Regions from separate parts of the Microbacterium oleivorans genome, predicted to be linked through region 2. Evidence: predicted binding sites of a transcription regulator. Region 2 holds the regulator's gene; the other holds the start of a gene.
The links. The regulator HrcA, encoded in region 2, represses chaperone genes, less so after heat shock. The targets are predictions, from matches to a motif close to TTNGCACTCGNNNNNNNCGAGTGCNAA.

Region 1 (5,329 bases), 480 kb from region 2:
TACTCGCCGGTCGCGGCGTTGAGGCCGAAACCGATCTCGAGCTCGGCGACCTTGTTGGCCACGACGCCCGGCTCGAGACCGGCGTTGAGCGCGATCTGCTTGAGCGGGGCCTCGATCGCGACGCGCACGATGTTCGCACCGGTCGCCTCGTCACCCGAGAGCTCGAGACCCGCGAAAGCGGTCTTGCCCGCCTGGATGAGCGCGACGCCACCACCGGCGACGACACCCTCTTCGACGGCTGCCTTCGCGTTGCGGACGGCGTCCTCGATGCGGTGCTTGCGCTCCTTGAGCTCGACCTCGGTCGCCGCACCCGCCTTGATGACGGCGACGCCGCCGGCGAGCTTCGCAAGACGCTCCTGGAGCTTCTCGCGGTCGTAGTCGCTGTCGGTGTTGTCGATCTCACGACGGATCTGCGTCACGCGACCCTCGAGCTGAGCCGAGTCGCCGGCACCCTCGATGATCGTGGTCTCGTCCTTGGTGATGATGACCTTGCGAGCGCGGCCGAGCAGGTCGACCGTGGCGTTCTCGAGCTTGAGGCCGACCTCTTCGGTGATGACCTGGCCGCCGGTGAGGATCGCGATGTCCTGCAGCTGAGCCTTGCGACGGTCGCCGAAGCCGGGAGCCTTGACGGCAGCCGACTTGAAGATGCCGCGGATCTTGTTGAGCACGAGCGTCGCGAGAGCCTCGCCCTCGACGTCCTCGGCGATGATGAGGAGCTCCTTGCCCTCCTGGATCACCTTGTCGACGATGGGCAGAAGGTCCTTGATGTTCGAGATCTTCTGGTTCGCGATGAGGATGTACGGGTCCTCGAAGACAGCCTCCTGGCGCTCCGGGTCCGTGACGAAGTAGGGGTTGATGTAGCCCTTGTCGAAGCGCATGCCCTCGGTGAGCTCGAGCTCGGTGCCGAAGGTGTTGGACTCCTCGACGGTGACCACGCCCTCCTTGCCGACCTTGTCGATCGCCTCGGCGATCAGCTCGCCGATCGAGGCGTCGGCGGCGGAGATCGATGCGGTGGCCGCGATCTGCTCCTTCGACTCGACCTCCTTGGCGTCAGCGAGGAGCTGGTCGGTGATGGCCTTGACGGCCTTCTCGATGCCCTTCTTGAGCGAGATGGGGTCGGCGCCGGCAGCCACGTTGCGCAGTCCCTCGCGAACGAGCGCCTGAGCGAGGACTGTCGCGGTCGTGGTTCCGTCACCAGCGACGTCGTCGGTCTTCTTGGCGACCTCCTTGACGAGCTCCGCGCCGATCTTCTCGTACGGGTCGTCGAGCTCGATCTCCTTGGCGATCGAGACGCCATCGTTCGTGATGGTGGGGGCGCCCCACTTCTTCTCGAGCACGACGTTGCGACCGCGGGGGCCGAGCGTCACCTTGACGGCGTCGGCCAGGATGTTCAGGCCGCGCTCGAGGCCACGTCGGGCCTCCTCGTCGAAAGCGATGATCTTTGCCATGTGTGTGTCGTCCCTCCCGGACGGTGGAGAACAGTCAATTAGCACTCGATGAATGCGAGTGCTAAAGCCATTCTGGCACTCGCCCATGGGGAGTGCAAGCCACCCGTCCGCGGACGGCGCGCGTCAACGACAGAGCGCGCCGCATCTGCGGCGCGCTCTGTCGTTGGTGGTCGGGGTCAGGCGACGGGGCGCACCGACTCGGCCTGCGGGCCCTTCTGCCCGGTGCCGACGGTGAACTCGACCGCCTGGCCTTCTTCGAGAACGCGGAATCCGCTCATCTCGATGTTGGAGTAGTGGACGAAGACGTCCTGTCCCTCCGCGACGGTGATGAAGCCGAAGCCCTTCTCGGCGTTGAACCACTTCACGGTGCCCTGTGTCATGCGACTCTCCTGATGCTGTGCGACAGCGTCATCGTAAGCAGGGCGTTCGAGACGATTCCGCCGTTCCGCTCACTGTTGACACGTCTGCATCGAGAACTTCACGAGCGTGAAACACAGGCCGTCATCCGCCGGTTTCGGCGCCTTCCACCCGGTCGGCGCCGAGCACGATCGTCAGCTGCTTTCCGGGTGCCCCGTCGGCGTCGGCGGGGCCGGGGTAGGCATCGCTCAGCTCGACGTCGGCGCCCCCGATGACCTCTGCCAGCCCTCGAGCGGCCCCCTCGTCCTCGACGGTCAGGTAGTAGATGGTCGTCGTCGGGAAATCCTGCGACCCGGCCTCGCCGGCATCCACCGTCTCTGCACTCCAGCCCGCGGCGACCACGACGTCCGCGACCGAGTTGGCCAAGCCCCGCTCCGTGGTGGCATTGAGGATGAGCACCGGATACGACGTGTCCACCACCGGCGCGGCGGCCGCGGGCGCCTCGGCGGCGGGCGCCGTCGAGCTCGATGTCGGGAACAGCGAGATGCGTCCGGTCACGACAAGCGTGCCGAAGATGCCGGCCGCGACGAGCACGAGCACCGCGACCGCCGACCAGAACAGCAGCACGCTGGCCCGCAGCCGCGGGTTCTCGGCGCGGTGCGCGCCGACACGAGCGAGATCGGCGGGCAGCTCGTCGAAGCGGTCTTTCGGGTATGTCGTTGTCGGCACGGGGGAATGCTATCTGCCGAACCTCAGCGTCACATGGCTGCGCGGCCGTCGCCGGCACGCCGTCCGGCGGCCCGCAGGCGCCGCAGGCGATGCACCAGCATCGGGTCGTAGGCGAGCGCATCCGCCGAGTCGATCAGGCGACCGAGCAGTTGGTAGTAGCGCGCCGGCGTCAACGCGAGCTGGGCGCGTACGGCCTCTTCCTTGGCGCCGGTGTGCCCGCTCCACAGCGCCTCGAAGTCGAGGAGCGAACGGTCGCGATCCGAAAGAGCCACGACCCCACGCTACGGCGCGTTCGTCTCCGATCCGGGACGCCACTCCCACCAGCGTCCGAGCGGATCCGCCGCCGCCGTGATCTCCCCGTCGAGCGCCACGGCGAAGCCGTCCGCCCATCCGATCGGGATGCCGCCGCGCCACCCGTCGTGCAGCGCCGGATCGTCGATGGTCAGCCACCGCCCCGCGGCGCGTGCAGCCGCGATCACCTCGCCGCGGATCGCCCGAGGGATGTGCGCCAGCACCCCGGGGGTCGACACGACGAGCGTCGCGTCGGCCGGCGCTTGGACCGCGACCTCGGCGAGGAGCGCGAGGGCATCCCCCGACCGCAGGAGCGGCGGATCGGCCGCCGCGATCCCGGCGGCGGCGCGGATGCGCTCGGCGCGCCCGACCTCGCCCGGCCATACGAGCCCGGCGAGCCAGTCCACGTCGCGCGATTCCCGCACGTCGAGAGGGTTCAGGTCGATGCCGGCGCGCCAGACCACCTCGGGCATGCGCACACGCGGCATCCGCTCGCCACGCACCGAGCAGTGGAGCACCACGGGCGACGGGCCGTCGTCGGGGTCCAGCCGAACCTCGTCGTCCCGAGAGGTGAAGACGTACGAGTAGCGATCCGGGTACAGGCACAACCCCGCACTGGCACCGATCTCGAGGAGCGCGATGGGGCCGTCGACGAGGCTGAGCGCGGGCAGCAGCGCGGCGCACCGCAGCGGCTCGTTGGTCTGCACCGACCGCGCGAGGCACTCGGCAACGACGGCATCCGCATTCTCGAGCAGCCAGGCCGACCACGCCTCGGCATCGACGTCGCCGGAACCCAGCAGTCGGCTCACCGCGAACACCAGGGGCGGCTGACGCCGCATCCCCGGCAGCCGGACGAGCACGCGCTGCACCGCGGGGTCCTCGGCGACGCGGCTCGCCCACGCCGCGTACAGATCCGACCTTCCGGGCGCCTCGACGACGGCGAAGCGTCGGTAGCGCTCGACGATGGCGGAGATCTCATCGGGCATGAGGCCATTGTGCGGGAACACACACCCCGATCGTCGAGTTGAATAGGACGAGGCGAAGGAGCAGACATGACGTATTCCGTGAACAAGACCGACGAGCAGTGGCGCGAGGAGCTCAGCCCCGAGCAGTACGCGGTGCTGCGCCAGGCGGGCACCGAGCGTGCGTGGACCGGTGAACTGCTCGACGAGGCACGCGCCGGCCTGTACACCTGCGCCGCGTGCGGCTCCGAGCTGTTCCAGAGCGGGACGAAGTTCGACTCGCACTGCGGCTGGCCGAGCTTCTACGAGTCGGTGCGGCCCGAGGCGGTCGAGCTCATCGAAGACCGCTCGCACGGCATGGTCCGCACCGAGGTGCGGTGCGCCAACTGCGGCTCGCACCTGGGCCACGTCTTCCCCGACGGCTTCGGCACGCCGACCGGCGACCGGTACTGCATGAACTCGCTGTCGCTGTCGTTCACCCCCGAGCAGGGGAAGTGACCGGCGCCTACGAGGCAGCCCGCGCACGCCGCTCGTGGTCGCGCGTGACCGACGCGGCACCGTCGCACGACGAGCTCGTGCGACTGGTGTCGGCGGCCGGTCGCGTCGCCGACCATTCGTCGTTGCGCCCGTGGCGGTTGATCGAGTTGCGCGGCGACGACCGGCTGCGTCTCGGTCGCGCCCTCAACAAGGCGGACGGTAAGGGCGGCATCTCCACCAAGCCCATGCGCGCGCCGCTGCTGATCGCCGTGGTCGCGAGCTACAGCAAGAAGAGCAAGGTGCCCCGCTGGGAGCAGGAGACCGTCGCCGCGGGCGTCGCCCACATGCTGAGCCTCCTTCTCGACGAGGCAGGCTGGGGCGTGTTCTGGCGCACCGGCGATGCGACGCGGTCGAAGGCTGTGGCCAAGGCCCACCGACTCGGCAAGCGCGAAGAGCTGCTCGGGTGGCTCTACGTGGGCGGCAAGCCCGAGGGACGGGATTCAGGACGTCGCAAGACGGTCGACGCCGAGTCCTTCATCTCGAGACTGCCGTGATCTGAGTCGATCACGTCGGCGGGGTCCGGGCTCCCCGCTCCTCCTGCGGGCGGGGGTGTCCGAGCTGCCCGCTCCTCCTGCGGGCGGGGGTGTTCGAACCCGGGCAGCAGATCGCCCATGCCGACGCCGAGCGCCACCGCGATCGTCGCGAGCTCCTCGATCGACAGCGGGCTCGGGCGGCGCACGTGCAGACGTCGCGCGAGGGTGCGCATCGGGATGCCGCTGGCCTCAGCGAGCCACTCCTGGGTGAGACGCTTCTCGGCGAGGATCGCTCGCACGGACCGGGCGACACGGGCGCTTAGCAAACTGTCTGCCATATGGCAACAGTATGGCTTCGTCTTGCCACATGGCAACAGCGCTGCCAAACTTGGCACGTGCCCACTGGAAAAACCCCCGTCCCCGGCCCGCTGAGCCGACACATCGCCGTCACGATCTCGTCCGAGATGCGTCGACGAGGCCTGCGGCAGACCGACATCGCCGCGGAAGCCGGTATGTCTCCCTCGCAGCTGTC
Region 2 (17,397 bases):
GTGCCACGGGCGCTTCTGCGCCTGGCGGCATCCGTGCTCGCGATCGCGGTCGGCATCGCCGGCGGTACGGCGGTCGTCACGGGACCGATCGCGCGGGCCGACGTGCCCGTTGATTGGTCGTTGGCGATGTGCGACGTGGGGCAGGGCGACGCGTTCCTCCTCCGTTCGCGCGGACAGGTGGCGCTCATGGACACTGGCCCCGACCCCGCGCTGCTCGACGCGTGTCTCGACCTCTTCGGGGTCGAGCGGATCGACCTCCTGGTGCTGACGCACTTCGACCTCGATCACGTCGGGGGAGCGGACGCCGTGGCGGGCCGGGCCGAGCTCGTCCTCCACGGGCCGACCGCCGAGCCGTCCGACAACACTCTGCTGGCCGAGTTGCGGGCGGAAGGCGCCGACGTGCGTCCCGTCGCAGCCGGCGCGACCGGCACGTTGGGCGGCGCGACCTGGGAGGTGCTGTGGCCGCGCGCGCGGCGGACGGCCTTCCCACCGGGGAACGACGCCAGCGTGGTGCTGGCGGCCCGCGGCGGCGGCATCCCGTCGGTGCTGATGCTCGGCGATCTCTCGGAGGAGCCGCAGGCCGTGATCGCGGGTGCCCTGCACGAACGGTTCGAGGTCGTGAAGGTGGCCCATCATGGGAGCGCCGACCAGTCGCCGGCGCTGTATCGGCGCGTCGCCGCACGCGTCGCCCTGGTCGGGGTGGGGGAGAACGACTACGGGCACCCGAGGGCGGAGATCGTCGAGCTCCTCACCTCCTCCGGCGCCGAGGTCGTCCGCGCCGACGTCGCCGGCGCCGCGGCCCTGACACTCGGCGAGGACGGACTGGAACTCTGGCACCAGCGCAGCGCGCCGCCCTCACCTGCGGCGTCGTCGCCGCCCCCGTCGGTCCGTGTCGACGGCGAGGCTCATGACCGACGAGATCGCCCGCGCCGACGGACATGACGCACCGGCGGTGCCGTCTTCGACCGTCGTGGCGATCAGACCTCGCGGGCGGGGTTCTCGATCGAGGCCGCGAACGAGGCGAGCCTCGTTCGGAGGCCGGTCACGACCGAGACGAGGGTGCGAGCGGAGTCATCGGCGACCCAGAGGTCGACCGCGGTGTCGAACAGGGCGACGGCGATGCTCGAGACGAGCGCGGCATCGGCGCCGGTCGCACCGTGGTCGACGAGCGAGTCGCGGATGGCTTCGGTCAAGGCTGCCGACTTCAATCGCTCGCGCTCCTGGAGACGCGGATCCGACGCGATGACGGCGCGACGGATGCGGATCTGCTCGCGCCACTGCTCGAGCTCGTCCGCGGCGCCGGTCACGCCGTGCAGCGCGAGCGCCATCGGTTCGAGCCCCGCGGGTACGTCATCGAGAAGACGTCTCACGACGTCGGGGAACTCGCGTTCGCGCAGGAACAGCACGTCGCGCTTGTCTGCGAAGTGCCGGAAGAACGTGCGTGTGGTCAGCCCCGCCCGCTCGGCGATGCGGGGCACGGTGGTCTTGGAATAGCCGTCGGAGAGGAAGAGTTCCATCGCCGCGCGTTCGAGTCGGAGAGCCGCGTCCGGTGCCCAGCGTGCCATGTGTCCACAGTAGCCGACTGACGACACGTCGTGTCATCGACCCTATAGTGAGTGATGTCACCTCGTGTCATCCCCTCGATCATCGGAGTCATCGTGTCCCTGAACGCCGCCGCCTGGCTCGCATCACCCCGCGCCGACCTCGTCGTCCGTCCCGCCGACATGCCCGTTCCGGGGCGCGGCGAGATCCTCATCCGCAACCGTGCGCTGGCGGTCAACCCCCTCGAGGTCAAGCAGGGGACCGGCGACCTGATGTACCGCTGGCTGTCGTACCCGATGATCCTCGGGGAGGACGTCGCCGGAGTCGTCGAAGCCGTCGGCCCCGACGTGACCCGCTTCTCGGCCGGTGACCGTGTCGTGGCGTACGCGGTCGGGATGGAGCGCGGACGTCGCCACGACGCGGAGGGTGGTTTCCAGCTCTTCACCGTCGTGCGCGAGGACCTGGCCTCACCGCTCCCGGAGAGCATCGGCTACACCGACGCCGTCGTCCTGCCGCTCGCGGTCTCGACGGCCGCGACAGCCCTCTTCCAAGACGACGCTCTCGCACTCGTGCCGCCCACGCCGGGGCCGGCCGGCACCGGCACCGGCACCATCCTCGTCTGGGGCGGATCCACGAGCGTTGGGATGAACGCGATCCAGTTGGCCGTCGCGGCGGGCTATCGCGTCATCGCCACCGCGTCGGCGCGAAATGCCGGCTTCCTGCGTGATCTGGGCGCGAGCGATGTCGTCGACTACCGCTCGCCCGACGTGGAGCGCGACATCCTGGCAGGCCTCTCCGGCGAGAGCCTGGCGGGTGTCGTCGCGATCGGGCCGGGCTCCGGCGCTCCCGCCGTGCGGATCGCCGCCGCCGCGGGCGCCAAACGCGTCGCCCTCCTCAGCCCGCCGGTGTCGTTCGGCTCGATCCCGCGCCGCGGCCGACGGAGCGCGGCATTCATCCGGACCATGAGCAGAGTCGCGATCGGCCAACTCGCCATCCAGCTGCGCGCACGCGCCGCCGGCGTGCGGGCCGGCTTTGTCTGGGGCAGCACACTGATGGCGAACGAGGTCGGACCGATGCTCTGGGAGCGGTATCTGCCCGACGCGCTGGCGGACGGCAGGCATGTCTGCGCTCCCGCGGCAGAGGTGGTGGGCGATGGACTGGAAAGCATTCAGCACGCCCTGGACCGTCTGCACGCGGGCGTCTCGGCGCGCAAGCTCGTCGTGACGCTGTGAGCCGCCGCCCCGCGTGTCCACGCCGCGGATTAGGCTGAGACCATGCCGCCGAGCCCTCGCCGACCCGCCTCCCGCGGACCCGCGAAGACCGCCATCCGTCAGCTGTCGTGGCGGGCGCCCGAGCCGGCACCGATCGTCCTCGTCTCGGGCCCCGAGGAGGTCTGCGCCGAGCGTGCGATCGCGGGACTGCGCGACTACCTCAAGGCCGAGGACCCGAGCCTGGAGGTGTCCGACATCCGCGCCGACGACTACGCCGCGGGCACCCTCCTGGGCATGGCCTCACCGTCGCTGTTCGGCGAGCCTCGGCTCGTCCGCGTCGGCGGCGTCGAGAAGTGCTCCGACGCGTTCCTGACCGAGGCGCTGGCCTACCTCGAGAACCCGCAGGACGGCGCCACGATCGTGCTGCGGCACACCGGGGCGAGCGTCCGGGGGAAGAAGCTCCTCGACGCGATCCGTGCCGGCACCGGTGGCGGTGTCGAGATCGCCGTCCCGGCGATCAAGCGTGATGCGGATCGGTTCGACTTCGCCGCCGGTGAGTTCCGCACCGCGGGCAAGCGCATCGCGCCCTCGGCGCTGCGGACGCTCGTCTCGGCGTTCGCCGACGACCTCACCGAGCTTGCGGCGGCATGCCAGCAGCTGATCTCCGACGTGCCCGGCGACATCGGAGATCAAGTCGTCGAGCGATACTACGGGGGCCGCGTCGAGACCACCGCCTTCGCCGTGGCGGACACCGCGATCGCAGGCCGCTACGGCGAGGCGCTGATCACGCTGCGCCATGCTCTTGCGAGCGGTGCCGACCCCGTTCCCCTGGTCGCGGCGATCGCGTCGAAGCTGCGGACGATGGCCCGCGTCGCGGGCACCCGCGAGCCGTCCGCCGCCCTCGCGGCTCGGCTCGGCATGAAGGACTGGCAGGTCGACCGGGCCAAGCGCGATCTGGTCGACTGGACGGAGTCGGCGCTCGCCACCGCGATCCAAGCGGCGGCACGTGCCGACGCCGAGGTGAAGGGCGCCTCACGCGATCCGGTGTTCGCCGTCGAGCGCCTGGTCACCGTCATCGCGACCCGCGCCCCCTACGGCGCCTGACCCTGGCCTCCACCCGATCTGCAAGACCACGCTCTTACCCGGGACCCGGCCGCGAACCCACCGTCTCGGCGCGGGAGTGCGGTGAGGAATCCGGGGACGACGAAGGCCCGCACCGACGAGCGGGGCGGGCCTTCGAGGCACAGCGGCAGAGCGGCTCAGAGAGCAGCGACCTGCTTCGCGATGGACGACTTGCGGTTCGCCGCCTGGTTCTCGTGGATGACGCCCTTGCTCACGGCCTTGTCGAGCTTCTTCGACGCGGTCGCCAATGCCTTCTCGGCGGCGGCCTTGTCGCCGGCGGCGATGGCCTCCCGGGTGCGGCGCACCTCGGTCTTCAGCCCGCTCTTGACGGCCTTGTTGCGCTCGCGCGCCTTCTCGTTGGTCTTGTTGCGCTTGATCTGCGACTTGATGTTCGCCACGTGAGACGTATCTTTCGTTCGGAATTTTCGGTGGATGTGTCGGACGGCAGTAGAGGGGTGCCGCACGACGGTCGTGTGAGGGAGGAACCCACACGGCAAGCCGAAGACCGAGTCTATCAGGTTCCGCTGCGCGAGCCGGTATCGGCGAGGGTCGCGAGGGCGAGATCGAGGAGAGCGTTGAAGACGCGCGGACGCATCGCGGTGACCAGGTGACTGGTGCGCGGCACCACGATGAGCTCGGCGCCCGGGGCCAGTCGCGTGAACAGGCGCTCGTTGACCCGCAGCTGGTCGTACTGTCCGTTGACGAACCAGGTGGGAACGTCGATCCGCCGGACGGCGGCGAGCAGGTCGAGCACCGACAGGCTGCTCAGTGCGACGTCCTGAGCGTCGTACGCGTATCCACCGGCACCGAAATCGGGACGGGTCTCGATCGGGAGCGTGCGGTCGAGCACCCAGTCGGTGATGCGCTGGCCGCGGCCGGGGAGCCGATCGAAACCGAGCGCGAGAGCCCGGTACACCGAGAGTCCGATCCCGCGGGGAATCGCCGTGCACGAGGCTGCGACGAACGCCGAGACCGGCGGTCGCTCCTCGTTGCCGACATAGGCGGTGCTCAGCAGCCCGCCCATCGAGTGACCCACCAGCAGCACGGGGCCGCGTTCCGCGGCATCCCGCACGGCGTCATCGATCGTGGCGAACGCGCCGCCCAGGGTGAAGGTCTCGGCCATGCGGGTGCCGTGGCCGGGCAGATCCAGTGCCCGCACCGACACGTCCCGCTCACGCAGGTGTGCCACCTGAGCGCGCCACATCGTGGCGGATGTGCGGATGCCGTGCACCAGAATCACCTGCGGCCGCATGCTTCCACTCTAAGCATGCGGCCGCAGGACGAGGGGTGATCAGAGCAGGGACCGAACCCGCACCGACCCGCTCACCGATCCCTCGACCGCGTCGGCGTCGCTGGGCACGAACGTCGCGGTGAAGGCGTGCGTGCCACGGCTGAGCCGGCCGAGGGTGTACGCGGCGGCGCCGGAGCGTACCGGGACCGTCGCGATCAGACGGTCGCCCTCCCGGAACTCCACCACGCCCTCGGCCCGTCCCTCTTCGAGCGAGACCAGCGCGAGCAGCGTCGTGGGCAGGATGCCGTTCAGGTGCACCGGCAGGACGGGGAGCAGCAGCGTCCGGCTCGCCACCGGGTCGACGGCCTGCTCGACGTCGACGGCGACGGTCACGGTGGTCCCGGTCGCCGGGGCGGTCAGCGTGAGCGTCGCCGGGCCGGCCGGCACCTCGGCGGGGATCGTGGCCTCGACGGCCGCGGTGCCCCCCGATACCGGCACGGTCGTCAGGAGCGTGTCGCCCCAGCGCACCTCGAGGGAGGTGTTCTCCGGGGCGCCGCGGCTCGTCATGTTCAGCCCGGCGACCGAGAACGACACCGGCGCGCCGGCCGTCGCCGTGTCGGGAACCCCCGAAACCTGCACGGCCTGCTTCGCGAAGTCGGGCTCGAGCGGCGGATTGTCGGCGATGTAATCGACCCAGGCCTCGTAGTCGAGCAGGCCGGTGTCGACGTAGTCGGTGCCCTCGGCGAAGACGCGGAAGTTGTCGCCGCCGGCCGCAAGGAACGAGAAGGTGCCGATCCGGTACTCGCCGGCGGGATCGATGGGAGCGCCGTCTACCGTGACCGATGTGATCCTCTCGCCCTCGGGGAGCGCCGGGTCGTAGGTGTACTGCACGTTGTCCGACAGTCCCAGCTGCAGGTACGGTCGCTGCGGCACCGTGCCGTCGGCTGCGCGCTGCCACTGCTGCTCGAGCATCGTGGTGAACTGTTCGCCGGTCAGCGTCACGAGCGCGAGCGTGTTGTTGAACGGCAGCACGGCGTTCGCCTGCGAGAACGAGACGGTGCCGTCGGCGAGACCGGGCACGGCCGTCGCGCCGAACTCCGCCTGGGTGTCCCACAGGTCGGCACGGAGGCCGCCCGGGTTGGTGACGCCGATGACCGCACCGTCGGGCAGGTCGGCCAGGCTGTCACGCAGCATCGTGGCCACGGTGTTGCCGAGGGCCGACTCCGACGCGCGGTCGTCGCGGCTGCCGCCGCTCCAGACGCCGTCGACGAAGGAGCCGCCGGCATACGCGGTCGTGATGTCACCCGCCACCTCGCCGACGGCGGTGTTGCCGATCTCGGCCGCGTTTGCGAGCGCGGCCCGCACGATGCCGTCCACCTCGGCGACGCGGGGGTAGGTCGCCACCAGGGATGCCGCGTCGGCGGTGGTCCGAGGCACGAGCTGCTCGGCGTGCGCGCTGACCGTGTGCGTGTCCGGGTCGATCTCGAGCAGGATCTGCCCGATGTTCGCCCCGTAGGACCCGGTCTGGACGACGGGGCGGGTGCGATCGGTGCCGGGAATAGCGGCCGACCATGCGTAGTCCTTGTGCGTGTGACCGGTGAAGATCGCGTCGACCTCCGCTGCGGTGTCGTTCACGAGTGCTGCGAACGCGCCGCCGGCGGCGAGTTCCTGCTCGAGGTCGGCGCCGTCCGCCGTGCCGGCCCCGGCACCCTCGTGGTAGAGCGCGACGAGCACGTCGGCTTCGCCGTTCGCCTCATCGCCGTCGCTCAGCTGCGCCGCGACGCGGTTGACCGCCTCGACGGGGTCGCCGAACTCGACAGCCTCGATGCCGGCCGGACTGACCAGCGACGGCGTCTCTTCCGTCACCGCGCCGATGATGCCGACCGACAGCCCGTCGGCATCGACGATCGCGTACTCGGGCAGAGCGGGCGTCCGCGTGCCGGCCTCGTACACGTTGGCGCCGAGCTGCGGGTAGTCGGATGCCTCGGCGACGCGCCCGGACAGATCGGCGAACCCGCGATCGAACTCGTGGTTGCCCACGGCGCTCGCCTGCAGCTCGAGGGCGTTGAGCACATCGATCGTCGGCTGATCCTGCGCCACGGAAGAGGCGAACAGCGAGGCCCCGATGTTGTCGCCGGCCGACAGGAACAGCACCGGCCCGTCGGCGGCCTCGCGAAGCTGCTCGACCGTGCCGGCGAAGGCGACGGTGTTGTTGTCGATGCGCCCGTGGAAGTCATTGATCCCCAGCAGGGTCAGCGAGACGGGCGCGGCCTCCGCGTCGATCCCCACGATGACGGGGTCGTGGTCGCTCGAGCGGTACGCATCGGGTGCGTCGAACAGCGTCCCGTGGTTGGCGTACCGGCTGTACTCGAGTGCGACCGACTCACCGGAGTTGATGTTCCAGATGTCGGCGCCGGTCGCGCGGCCGAGCGCGGCGTCGTTGAGCAGGACGTGGTCCAGCGAGCCCGACAGGCCCGAGAAGCTGTACGAGCTCCCGGCGACGTCGAAGGCCTGTTCCGCCGAGCTGAAGCCCGCCTCGTACAGGACCTGAAGCGGATCCTCCTGGCCGTACGAGTTGAAGTCGCCGACCAGCGCGACGGAGTCCACGTCTGTTTCGGACTGCACCTCCGACACCCAGTCGCGCAGTGCCGTCGCCTGGCGGACCCGCGACTCGACCGACGCGCCCTGGCCGTCGCCGGTGTCGGCGTCCCCCGGCCACGGACCGGCCGATCCCTTGGACTTGAAGTGGTTCACGACGAAGAGCAGATCGGCCCCGCCGCCGACGGGTGCGAAGACCTGCCCGATGGGCTCACGGGCGTTGCCGAACGCCCCGCCGTCGTCGCTCTGATCGCCCAGCGCCCGCGCCGCACCGTCCGGGGTGACGAGAGCGGGCTGATAGATGATCGCGTTCGTGATGACGTCCTGCTCGGATGCCGGCGGCAGATCGGCCGACGAGGGCACGAACGCCCAGCGGTCCTCCCCGGCGGCGGTGTTCAACGCGTCGACGAGGGATGACGTCGCCTCGTCGGGGGCCTCGCCGAGAGCAGCGGAGTTCTCGATCTCCATGAGGCCGACCACCGAGGCATCCAGCTCGGTGATCGCGGCCACCAGCTTGCGCTCCTGGCGCTCGAAGTCGCCGGCATCCCAGGCGCCGCGCTGATCGCAGCCGTCGCGCACCGTGACCCCGTCGCCGAAGCGATCGGTGTACGCGACGCACGCGGCGTCGTCGGTGCCGAGGGTCGTGAAGTAGTTGAGCACGTTGAACGAGGCAATCGTGATGTCGCCGCCGACCGCCTCCGGAGCTGCCGTGCGCACCTGCTCGAAGACGACCTGATCCTCACCCGCGCCGTCGCCGACGAGGGGCACCGTGGGATTGAGCTTCCAGGTGTCGTTGCGGAAGTCGACGATGTGCGGCGCCGTGAAGGTGGCGCCGGCTCCGACAACCACCGGCTCGCGGAGCGACACGTACGGGGGAGTGAGGGCGCGATTGTCGCTCGAGAGGAAATTGACGCTCGTGCCGTCGTCGAGCGTGACCGCACGCGCGGCATTGTCCGCCGCGATCGCCGCGGCCTCCGGGGAACCCGGGCGTGCGGCGTCCGTCGGCTGGCGCAGCGGCGCGTCGCCGAACGCGAGACCGACCTCGCCGTACTGGTTGGTCGAGTAGGTGTTGGTGACGGTGAACGCCCCCTGCGGCTCGATGAGCATCGACTCGAGCACCTCGCGGCCGGCGGCGTCGGCCGGCCACGCCAGGCGCACCGGGACGGGCTGCTCGGCGGCGGCGATGACGGCCGCTGCTCCGGTGGCCACGGTGATCTCGGTCAGTCCGTTGAACTCCGACACGACACCCGTCAGCTCGACGGTGTCGCCCAGGGCCACCTCGTCGACGGCGCCGGGGGCGTAGACGAAGACGGCGTCGGATGCGGCGCGACCGGCCGTCGTGTCGCCGCCCGTCCCGGGCGTCTGGATCACGTAGCCGTCGAGTCCGCCCGTCGGGTAGTGCGCGGTGACCACGCCCGAGGTCGTGACGGTGGCGCCGACGTGCGGGGATGCGTCACCGTCGCCCTGGATCTGCGCGATCGTCAGCGCGATCGGGTCCGGCTCCGGCTCCGGGTCGGGGTCGGGGTCACTGCCGCCGAGGCCCTGGGGCGTCGGCGCACCGGCGGTGAAGTCCGCGGCGTTGTCGGCGGTGTTGGTGAGGGCGTCGTCACGCGCGACGGATGTCGCGTTGGTCGTGGCCGGGGCCGCGCCGGCACCGGCGAAGTGCGTCGCGCCGCCCCAGCCGACGAGGTCGACCACCTGAGGGAGATTCGCGATGCCGGTCGCGCCCGCCAGCGCGTCGCGGCTCGAGACCAGCGCGACCTTGCCCTGCGAGCCGCTGAGGGCGACCGTGCCCTCGACGTCGGCGTCGAAGCCAGGGAGCGAGGTGTTCGCCCCGGTGGCCTGACCGACCAGCACCTGGCCGCCTGCCGGGACGACGGCGCCGGCGAGCGGGGTCACCTGCCACGATGCTCCGGTCGCGGAGGCGTACTGCACGCTGTACTGCGACAGGTCGACGGCGGCGTCCCCGACGTTGGCGATCTCGACGAAGTCGCGGTTGAACGGTGCGCCGTTGTTGCCGCCGCCGCCGTAGACCTCCGAGATGACGAGGTCGGCGGCCGGATCCACGGCCGCCGCCGCGCTGATCGGGAATCCGATCGCCGAGGCGACGGTGGCCGCGGCGATCGCGGCGGTCAGAGTGCGCGAGCGCGCGCGAACGTGAACTGACGAGGTCACGGAGATCTCCCAGCGGCGCGGGCACGAGGGGGATGTCGCGCGGGGACCGGCCGTGCTTCGAGCTTCGGCTGAGGATCGCCTGGGAGCAAGCAACGAATGTGTTAAATCTTCCTCATCCCGTCTACCCGCGGGCGGGAGCGCGATGCGACCCGACGCCGCTGCGGCGCGTGGCCGGGCGAGGCCCCGGGTAGACTGCCCAGGACATGTCTCCGCGCGCCTCCCAGCCGCTCGCGCCTGCCGCCACGCCGCCCGAGCTCATCCGCAACTTCTGCATCATCGCCCACATCGACCACGGCAAGTCGACGCTGGCCGATCGGATGCTGCAGATCACCGGCGTCGTCGCCGACCGCGACATGCGCGCGCAGTACCTCGACCGGATGGACATCGAGCGCGAGCGCGGCATCACGATCAAGAGCCAGGCCGTGCGGATGCCGTGGTCGAAGGACGCCGGCACCTTCGCGCTCAACATGATCGACACGCCCGGCCACGTCGACTTCACCTACGAGGTCAGCCGGTCGCTCGCCGCGTGCGAGGGCGCGATTCTGCTCGTCGACGCGGCTCAGGGCATTGAGGCCCAGACGCTCGCGAACCTGTACCTCGCCCTCGAGAACGACCTGCAGATCATCCCGGTGCTCAACAAGATCGACCTGCCGGCGGCCGACCCCGAGAAGTACGCCGCGGAGCTCGCCAATCTGATCGGAGGCGATCCCGCGGACGTGCTGCGGGTGAGCGGCAAGACCGGCATGGGGGTCGAGGAGCTGCTCGACCGCATCGTCGACCGCATCCCGGCACCGGTCGGCGACCCGGACGCTCCAGCGCGCGCGATGATCTTCGACTCGGTCTACGACGCCTACCGCGGCGTCGTCACCTACGTGCGGATGGTCGACGGAAAGCTCGAGCCGCGCGAGCGGATCCAGATGATGTCGACGCGCGCCACCCACGAGCTGCTCGAGATCGGCGTGTCCAACCCCGAGCCGATCCCCGGCAAGGGGCTCGGCGTCGGCGAGGTCGGCTATCTGATCACGGGCGTGAAGGACGTCCGCCAGTCCAAGGTCGGCGACACGATCACCACCCACCGCAAGCCCGCCACGCAGGCGCTGCCCGGGTACACCGACCCCAAGCCCATGGTCTTCTCCGGCATCTATCCGATCGACGGCAGCGACTACGGCGACCTGCGCGAGGCGCTCGACAAGCTCAAGCTCTCCGACGCGTCGCTCCAGTACGAGCCCGAGACCTCCGTGGCGCTCGGCTTCGGGTTCCGGTGCGGGTTCCTCGGGCTCCTCCACCTCGAGATCATCACCGAGCGTCTCTCGCGCGAATTCGGCCTGGACCTCATTACCACCGCTCCGTCGGTCACCTATGAGGTCGCGACCGACACCGGCGAGACGGTGGTCGTGACCAACCCGAGCGAATACCCGGACGGCCGCGTGGCCGAGGTGTCGGAGCCGGTCGTGAAGGTCGGCATCCTCGCGCCGAAGGACTACGTCGGCACGGTCATGGAGCTCTGCCAGACGCGCCGCGGCACTTTGCTGGGCATGGACTACCTGAGCGAGGACCGTGTCGAGCTGCGCTACAACATGCCGCTGGGCGAGATCGTGTTCGACTTCTTCGATCACCTCAAGTCGCGCACCCAGGGCTACGCGAGCCTCGATTACGAGCCGGCCGGTTCGCAGACGGCCGACCTGGTCAAGGTCGACATCCTGCTCCAGGGTGAGAAGGTCGACGCGTTCAGCTCGATCGTGCACCGTGAGAAGGCCTATGCCTACGGCACCATGATGACCGAGCGGCTGCGCAAGCTGATCCCGCGACAGCAGTTCGAGGTGCCGATCCAGGCCGCCATCGGCGCTCGCATCATCGCGCGCGAGAACATCCGCGCGATCCGCAAGGACGTGCTCGCGAAGTGCTACGGCGGTGACATCACCCGCAAGCGCAAGCTCCTCGAGAAGCAGAAGGAGGGCAAGAAGCGCATGAAGATGGTCGGGCGCGTCGAAGTGCCGCAAGAGGCCTTCATCGCGGCGCTCTCGGGCGACGTCGAGGGCAAGGACAAGAAGTAGCCCCAACCGGATCCACGAGGAGACCGATGCATCAGCGACGCGGGACCTTCCGAGACGAGACCGTCGACTACGCGGCGGTCGGTGCGACGCGCGCGCACGACCTGATGGCGTATCCGCCCGAGCGCAGCCTCCCCGCCGAGAGCGCCTGGCGCATCGGCAGCGGTCAGTCGCGCTTCGACACGGCCGCCGACCTCCTGATGTCATGGTCGGCCCTGCGCGGTGCCGGCCTGCGCGTGAGCGACGTGCGGCCCGCATCGGGCCCCATGTACACCGGCGTCGCGTTCGACGAAGAGGGCAATGCGGTGGCGCCGAGCAGCATGGAGCACGAGCAGCGGTTCGACTCGGACGGCACCCCGTACGTCGGCGCGGGCACGACCCTTCGCGTGCACGGGCGCGTCTCGGGCCTCAGCGCGGACGCCGAGCTGCGCGTGATCTTCGTCGACGAGGAGCCGCGTCGGGTCGCCTTCGCGCTCGGCACGGTCGGCGGCTCGGTCGTCAGCGGCGAGGAGTCGTTCCTGCTCGAATGGCGCGACAGCGACGAGGTGTGGTTCGTGGTGCGCGCGTTCGACCGGCCGACGGCCCTGACGTATCGCATGCTTCCGGCGCTCGTGCGCCGCCGACGACGGATGCTGTTCCAGGGCTATCTCCGGGCGATCTCGCCGCTGTACACGACGCCCGGGGCCTGATGGGCGCAGCGCTGCCTCTCGGTGATCCGGTGCCGGCCGACGGATCGCTCCCGGACGACCTCGCCATCGCGGCCGACGGCGCGTTCGGGGTGTACCTGCACGTGCCCTTCTGCCGCGTCCGATGCGGCTACTGCGACTTCAACACGTACACCGCCACCGAGCTGCGCGGAGCGCGCCAGGATGCGTACGCCGACGAGGTCCTGCGAGAGATCGCGCTCTCGGCGCGTGTCCTCGACGAGCGGGGCCCGCGGCGCCCCGCCGAGACGGTGTTCTTCGGCGGCGGCACGCCGACCCTCCTGCCTCCGGGCGACCTCGCCCGCATGCTGGCGGGCGTTCGCGACACCTTCGGGATCGCGCGCGGCGCCGAGGTCACGGTCGAGGCGAACCCCGACACGCTGACCGACGAGGTCGCCCGCGAGCTGGCCGATGCCGGAGTCACCCGCCTGTCGATCGGGATGCAGTCGGCAGTGCCGCACGTGCTCGCTGCGCTCGATCGCACCCACGATCCGGCGAACGTCGCGACGGCGGTCGCCGCGGCCCGAGCGGCCCGCCTCGATGTCTCGCTCGATCTCATCTACGGAGCTCCCGGCGAGAGTCTCGACGACTGGCGTCGCTCGCTCGAGACGGCGGTCGCCCTCGGCCCCGACCACGTTTCGGCTTACGCGCTCATCATCGAGGAGGGCACCAAGCTCGAGCGGCAGATCCGCCGCGGCGAGGTGCTCGCCCCCGACGACGATCTGCAGGCCGACATGTACGAGCTCGCCGACGACCTGCTGGCCGCGGCCGGTTACCGGTGGTACGAGGTGTCCAACTGGTCCACGACTCCCGAGCAGCGTTCGCGTCACAACCTGGCCTACTGGCGCGGCACCGACTGGTGGGGCTACGGGCCGGGCGCGCACAGCCACGTCGGCGGGCTGCGCTGGTGGAACGTCAAGCATCCCGCCGCCTACGCGCAGCGGCTCTCCGGGGGCGTGTCGCCCGGAGCCGGGCGGGAACGGCCGGACGCCGAGGCGCGTCGCCTCGAGTCGGTGCTCCTGCGCACGCGGATCGCCGAGGGCCTCCCGATCGCGGAGCTCGATGACGATGCCCGGCGCGGTGTGGCCGGTCTCATCGCCGACGGACTGATCGACGGGGCCGCCGCGGTCCGCGGCCGCATCGTGCTGACCCTCCGGGGGCGGCTGATGGCCGACGCCGTCGTGCGAACGCTCACCGAGTGAGTCCCGGCGGCGATCCTCGCTCGCGGCGCGGTAGAATTGGCACTCCCGTACAGCGAGTGCCAGCGAGGAGGTGACATGGTTTCGGAACGCGGACTGCAGGTGCTGCGGGCGATCGTGCAGGACTATGTCGACACCCGTGAGCCCGTCGGCAGCAAGTCGATCGTGGAACGCCATGCCTTCGGAGTGTCGGCGGCGACGATCCGCAACGACATGGCGCTGCTCGAGGACGAAGACCTCATCGCCGCGCCGCACACGTCGTCGGGACGCGTCCCGACGGACAAGGGATACCGGGTGTTCGTCGACCACCTCGCGGGGCTGCGTCCGCTCAGCTCTGCTCAGCGCTCCGCCATCGCGACCTTCCTCGACGGCCCGAGCGACCTCGACGACCTCCTCGTGCGCACTGTCCGTGCTCTCACCCAGCTCACGGGGCAGGTGGCCATGGTGCAGTACCCGTCGTTCGCGCGGGCGCAGGTGTCTCATCTCGAGCTGGTCGATCTCGGCGGCGGGCGCCTCGTGGTGATCGTGGTGACCGACACCGGGCGCGTCTCGCAGCGCGTCGGGGTCGTGCGCACAGTCCTCGACGAGGCCCAGTTCGCTGTCGCGAAGGCGACCCTGCGCGCCGCGGTGACGGGGAGCTCGATTCGCGACGCGTCGCAGGCCGTCTCCGCCCTCGCCGGCGACGTGTCATCGCGCGACGCGATCGGGGAGGCTGTGCGCGAGATCGCCCGGATCCTGGTCGAGGAACTCGAGACCTTCCGGCAGGACCGTCTGGTGATGGCCGGCACCGCCACGCTCGCTCGGCGGGAGGCCGACTTCCGCGGCAGCATCTACCCGCTGCTCGAGGCGATCGAGGAGCAGGTGACCCTCCTGCGCCTCATGGGCGAGATGGTCACCGACGAGCGGGGAGTGGCGACCCGCATCGGCCGTGAGAACGAGGCCTTCGGGCTCTCGGAGGCATCCGTCGTGACGAGCGACTACGACGTCCCCGGCTCCCATGCGCGGGTCGGGCTCATGGGGCCGACCCGGATGGACTACCCGACCAACCTCGCGACGGTCCGCGCCGTCGCCCACTATCTCAGCCGGCTGCTCGAGGACGACGAGAGCTCCCGCTGACCCCACCCACCCACGCCCCTCCGGGCGGAAAGGCGATCCGTGGCTGACCACTACGAGGTCCTGGGCGTCGCGCGCGACGCGTCGCCCGACGAGATCAAGAAGGCGTATCGACGCCTCGCACGAGAGCTGCACCCCGACGTGAATCCCGGCGCGGACGCGTCCGAGCGCTTCAAGCTGGTGACGCACGCCTACGACGTGCTCAGCGACCCCGAGCAGCGCCAGCGCTACGACATGGGCGGCGATGGTCCCGGCGGTTTCGGGGGAGCCGCGGGCTTCGGCGGGTTCAGCGACATCTTCGAGACATTCTTCGGCGGCGGTGGTGCCGGCGGCGGCCGCGCCGGCGGGCCGCGATCGCGCCGGGAGCGCGGACAGGACGCCCTCGTCCGCGTGACGCTCGAGCTCGGCGACGTCGTCTTCGGTGTGCACCGCGACATCGAGGTCGACACCGCGGTGCTGTGCGAGACCTGCCAGGGCTCGTGCTGCCAGCCCGGCACCCAGCCGGTCACCTGCGATGTCTGCCACGGCGCCGGCAACGTCCAGCGCACGGTCCGCAGCCTGCTCGGCAACGTCGTGACCTCGCAGCCCTGCAACGTGTGCCAGGGCTACGGGACGACCATCCCCTACCCGTGCACGACGTGCCAGGGACAGGGACGGGTGCGTGCTCGCCGCACTGTCTCGCTCGACATCCCCGCCGGTGTCGAGACGGGGCTGCGGCTGCAACTGCCGGGGTCCGGCGAGGTCGGTCCGGCGGGCGGACCCAATGGGGACCTCTACCTGGAGGTGACCGTGGCCGCCCACGACGTGTTCAGCCGCGAGGGCGACGATCTTCTCGCCACGCTCGAGGTGTCGATGCCCGACGCGGTGCTGGGCGCCACCACCACGATCGAGTCGCTCGACGGCCCGGTCGACCTCGAGCTGCGGCCCGGCGTGCAGTCGGGTGACGTGCTGACGATCAAGGCCCGCGGGATCACGCCCCTGCGCGGAACGAACCGCGGCGACCTCCGAGTCGGCGTCCACGTCGTGACGCCGACTCGCCTGGACGCGAAGGAACGCGCGCTGATCGAGGAGCTGAAGCGCCGCACGAAGGCACCGGCCCCGCACCTGGCGGAGTTCCACCAGGGGATGTTCGCGAAACTGCGCGACCGGTTCCGGAACAGCTGATCCCATGGCGCTGCACTTCGTCGTCGACGCGCCGCTGGACGCCCAGCCGGGCGAGAGCGTCGAACTCACCGGCGCCGAGGCTCACCACGCTGCGGGCGTGCGGCGGGTGCGGCCCGGCGAAGCGGTGACGGTCGGCGACGGTGCCGGCACCTGGCTGAGCGGGACCGTCGTGTCGGCCGACCCGAGACTCGTGCGCATCGACGTCACCGGGCGTCGGGACCTCCCGGCGCCCGAGCGCCGCGTCGCCCTCGTGCAGGCTCTCGCCAAGGGCGACCGCGACGAGCTGGCAGTGCAGGCGTGCACCGAGCTCGGGGTGGACGAGATCGTCCCGTGGCAGGCGGCGCGCAGCGTTTCGCGCTGGAGCGGACCCAAGATCGAGCGTGGCATGCAACGCTGGTCGACCATCGCTCGCGAGGCCGCGAAGCAGGCACACCGGCCATGGTTGCCCGACGTCGCCGCGCCGGCATCGACGGCCGATCTGGTCACGCGGGCGACGGGGAGGCGGATGCTGGTGCTCGAGCCGTCGGCGACGCAGCCGCTCAGCCGCGTCGACCTGGGCGACGGCGACGTCGACCTGGTCGTCGGTCCCGAGGGCGGGATCGCGCCGGAGGAGCTCGAGGCGCTGCGGGGCGCCGGTGCCACCCTCGTCCGCCTGGGCGGCACCGTCCTGCGCACCTCCACCGCCGGGCCCGCCGCGCTCGGTGTGGTCAACGTGGCTCTCGGACGCTGGTGAGCGCCGGCTCCGGTCCGATCGCACACCCCGCCGATAGACTGAGATCATGAGCGAACCGTCCGTCTTCACGCGCATCCTCCGCGGTGAGATCCCCTCCGAGATCGTCGCCGAGACCGAGAACGTGTTCGCCATCCGCGACATCGCCCCGCAGGCTCCGGTCCACCTGCTCGTGATTCCCAAATCCGAGCAGTACCGCAACGTCGTCGAGCTCGCAGCGGGTGACCCCGCTCTGCTGAGCGAGCTCGTCGGCCTCGCCCGCACGGTCGCCGACGAGCACGCCGCGGGTGACTTCCGATTGATCTTCAACACCGGTGCCGGTGCGGGGCAGACGGTCTTCCACGTCCACGCCCACGTCCTCGCCGGTGACCTCTCCGAAGGGAGCCTCGGTGGCTGACGCTCCCGAACCCGCCGTCGCGAAGATCCTCGCCGACGGCATCGCCATGGTCCAGCTCCTGGGCCCCCAGGACCGCCTGCTCCGGGTCGTCGAGCGCGAGCACCCCGACGTGGACGTCCTGGTCCGAGGCAACGAGATCACGCTGACCGGCAGCGAGCAC

Region 1: groL (chaperonin GroEL) is a predicted target of HrcA. The motif match lies at 1,487-1,513, and genes of this name have one in related genera.

The regions. Positions count from the first base shown of each region.
Region 1 is NZ_CP058316.1:649,810-655,138, forward strand. It holds gene groL (chaperonin GroEL) at 1-1,448, opposite strand, end outside; gene HW566_RS03070 (cold-shock protein) at 1,625-1,828, opposite strand; gene HW566_RS03075 (LytR C-terminal domain-containing protein) at 1,950-2,534, opposite strand; gene HW566_RS03080 (DUF3263 domain-containing protein) at 2,564-2,806, opposite strand; gene HW566_RS03085 (DUF2332 domain-containing protein) at 2,816-3,811, opposite strand; gene msrB (peptide-methionine (R)-S-oxide reductase MsrB) at 3,878-4,285, shown strand; gene HW566_RS03095 (nitroreductase family protein) at 4,282-4,818, shown strand; gene HW566_RS16205 (helix-turn-helix domain-containing protein) at 4,734-5,135, opposite strand; gene HW566_RS03105 (helix-turn-helix domain-containing protein) at 5,193-5,329, shown strand, end outside.
Region 2 is NZ_CP058316.1:162,109-179,505, forward strand. It holds gene HW566_RS00885 (ComEC/Rec2 family competence protein) at 1-942, shown strand, start outside; gene HW566_RS00890 (TetR/AcrR family transcriptional regulator) at 978-1,565, opposite strand; gene HW566_RS00895 (zinc-binding alcohol dehydrogenase family protein) at 1,620-2,774, shown strand; gene holA (DNA polymerase III subunit delta) at 2,817-3,857, shown strand; gene rpsT (30S ribosomal protein S20) at 4,013-4,273, opposite strand; gene HW566_RS00910 (alpha/beta fold hydrolase) at 4,390-5,127, opposite strand; gene HW566_RS00915 (ExeM/NucH family extracellular endonuclease) at 5,167-9,879, opposite strand; gene lepA (translation elongation factor 4) at 10,083-11,933, shown strand; gene HW566_RS00925 (DUF1990 family protein) at 11,960-12,619, shown strand; gene hemW (radical SAM family heme chaperone HemW) at 12,619-13,836, shown strand; gene hrcA (heat-inducible transcriptional repressor HrcA) at 13,912-14,949, shown strand; gene dnaJ (molecular chaperone DnaJ) at 14,989-16,110, shown strand; gene HW566_RS00945 (16S rRNA (uracil(1498)-N(3))-methyltransferase) at 16,115-16,843, shown strand; gene HW566_RS00950 (histidine triad nucleotide-binding protein) at 16,890-17,237, shown strand; gene HW566_RS00955 (PhoH family protein) at 17,284-17,397, shown strand, end outside.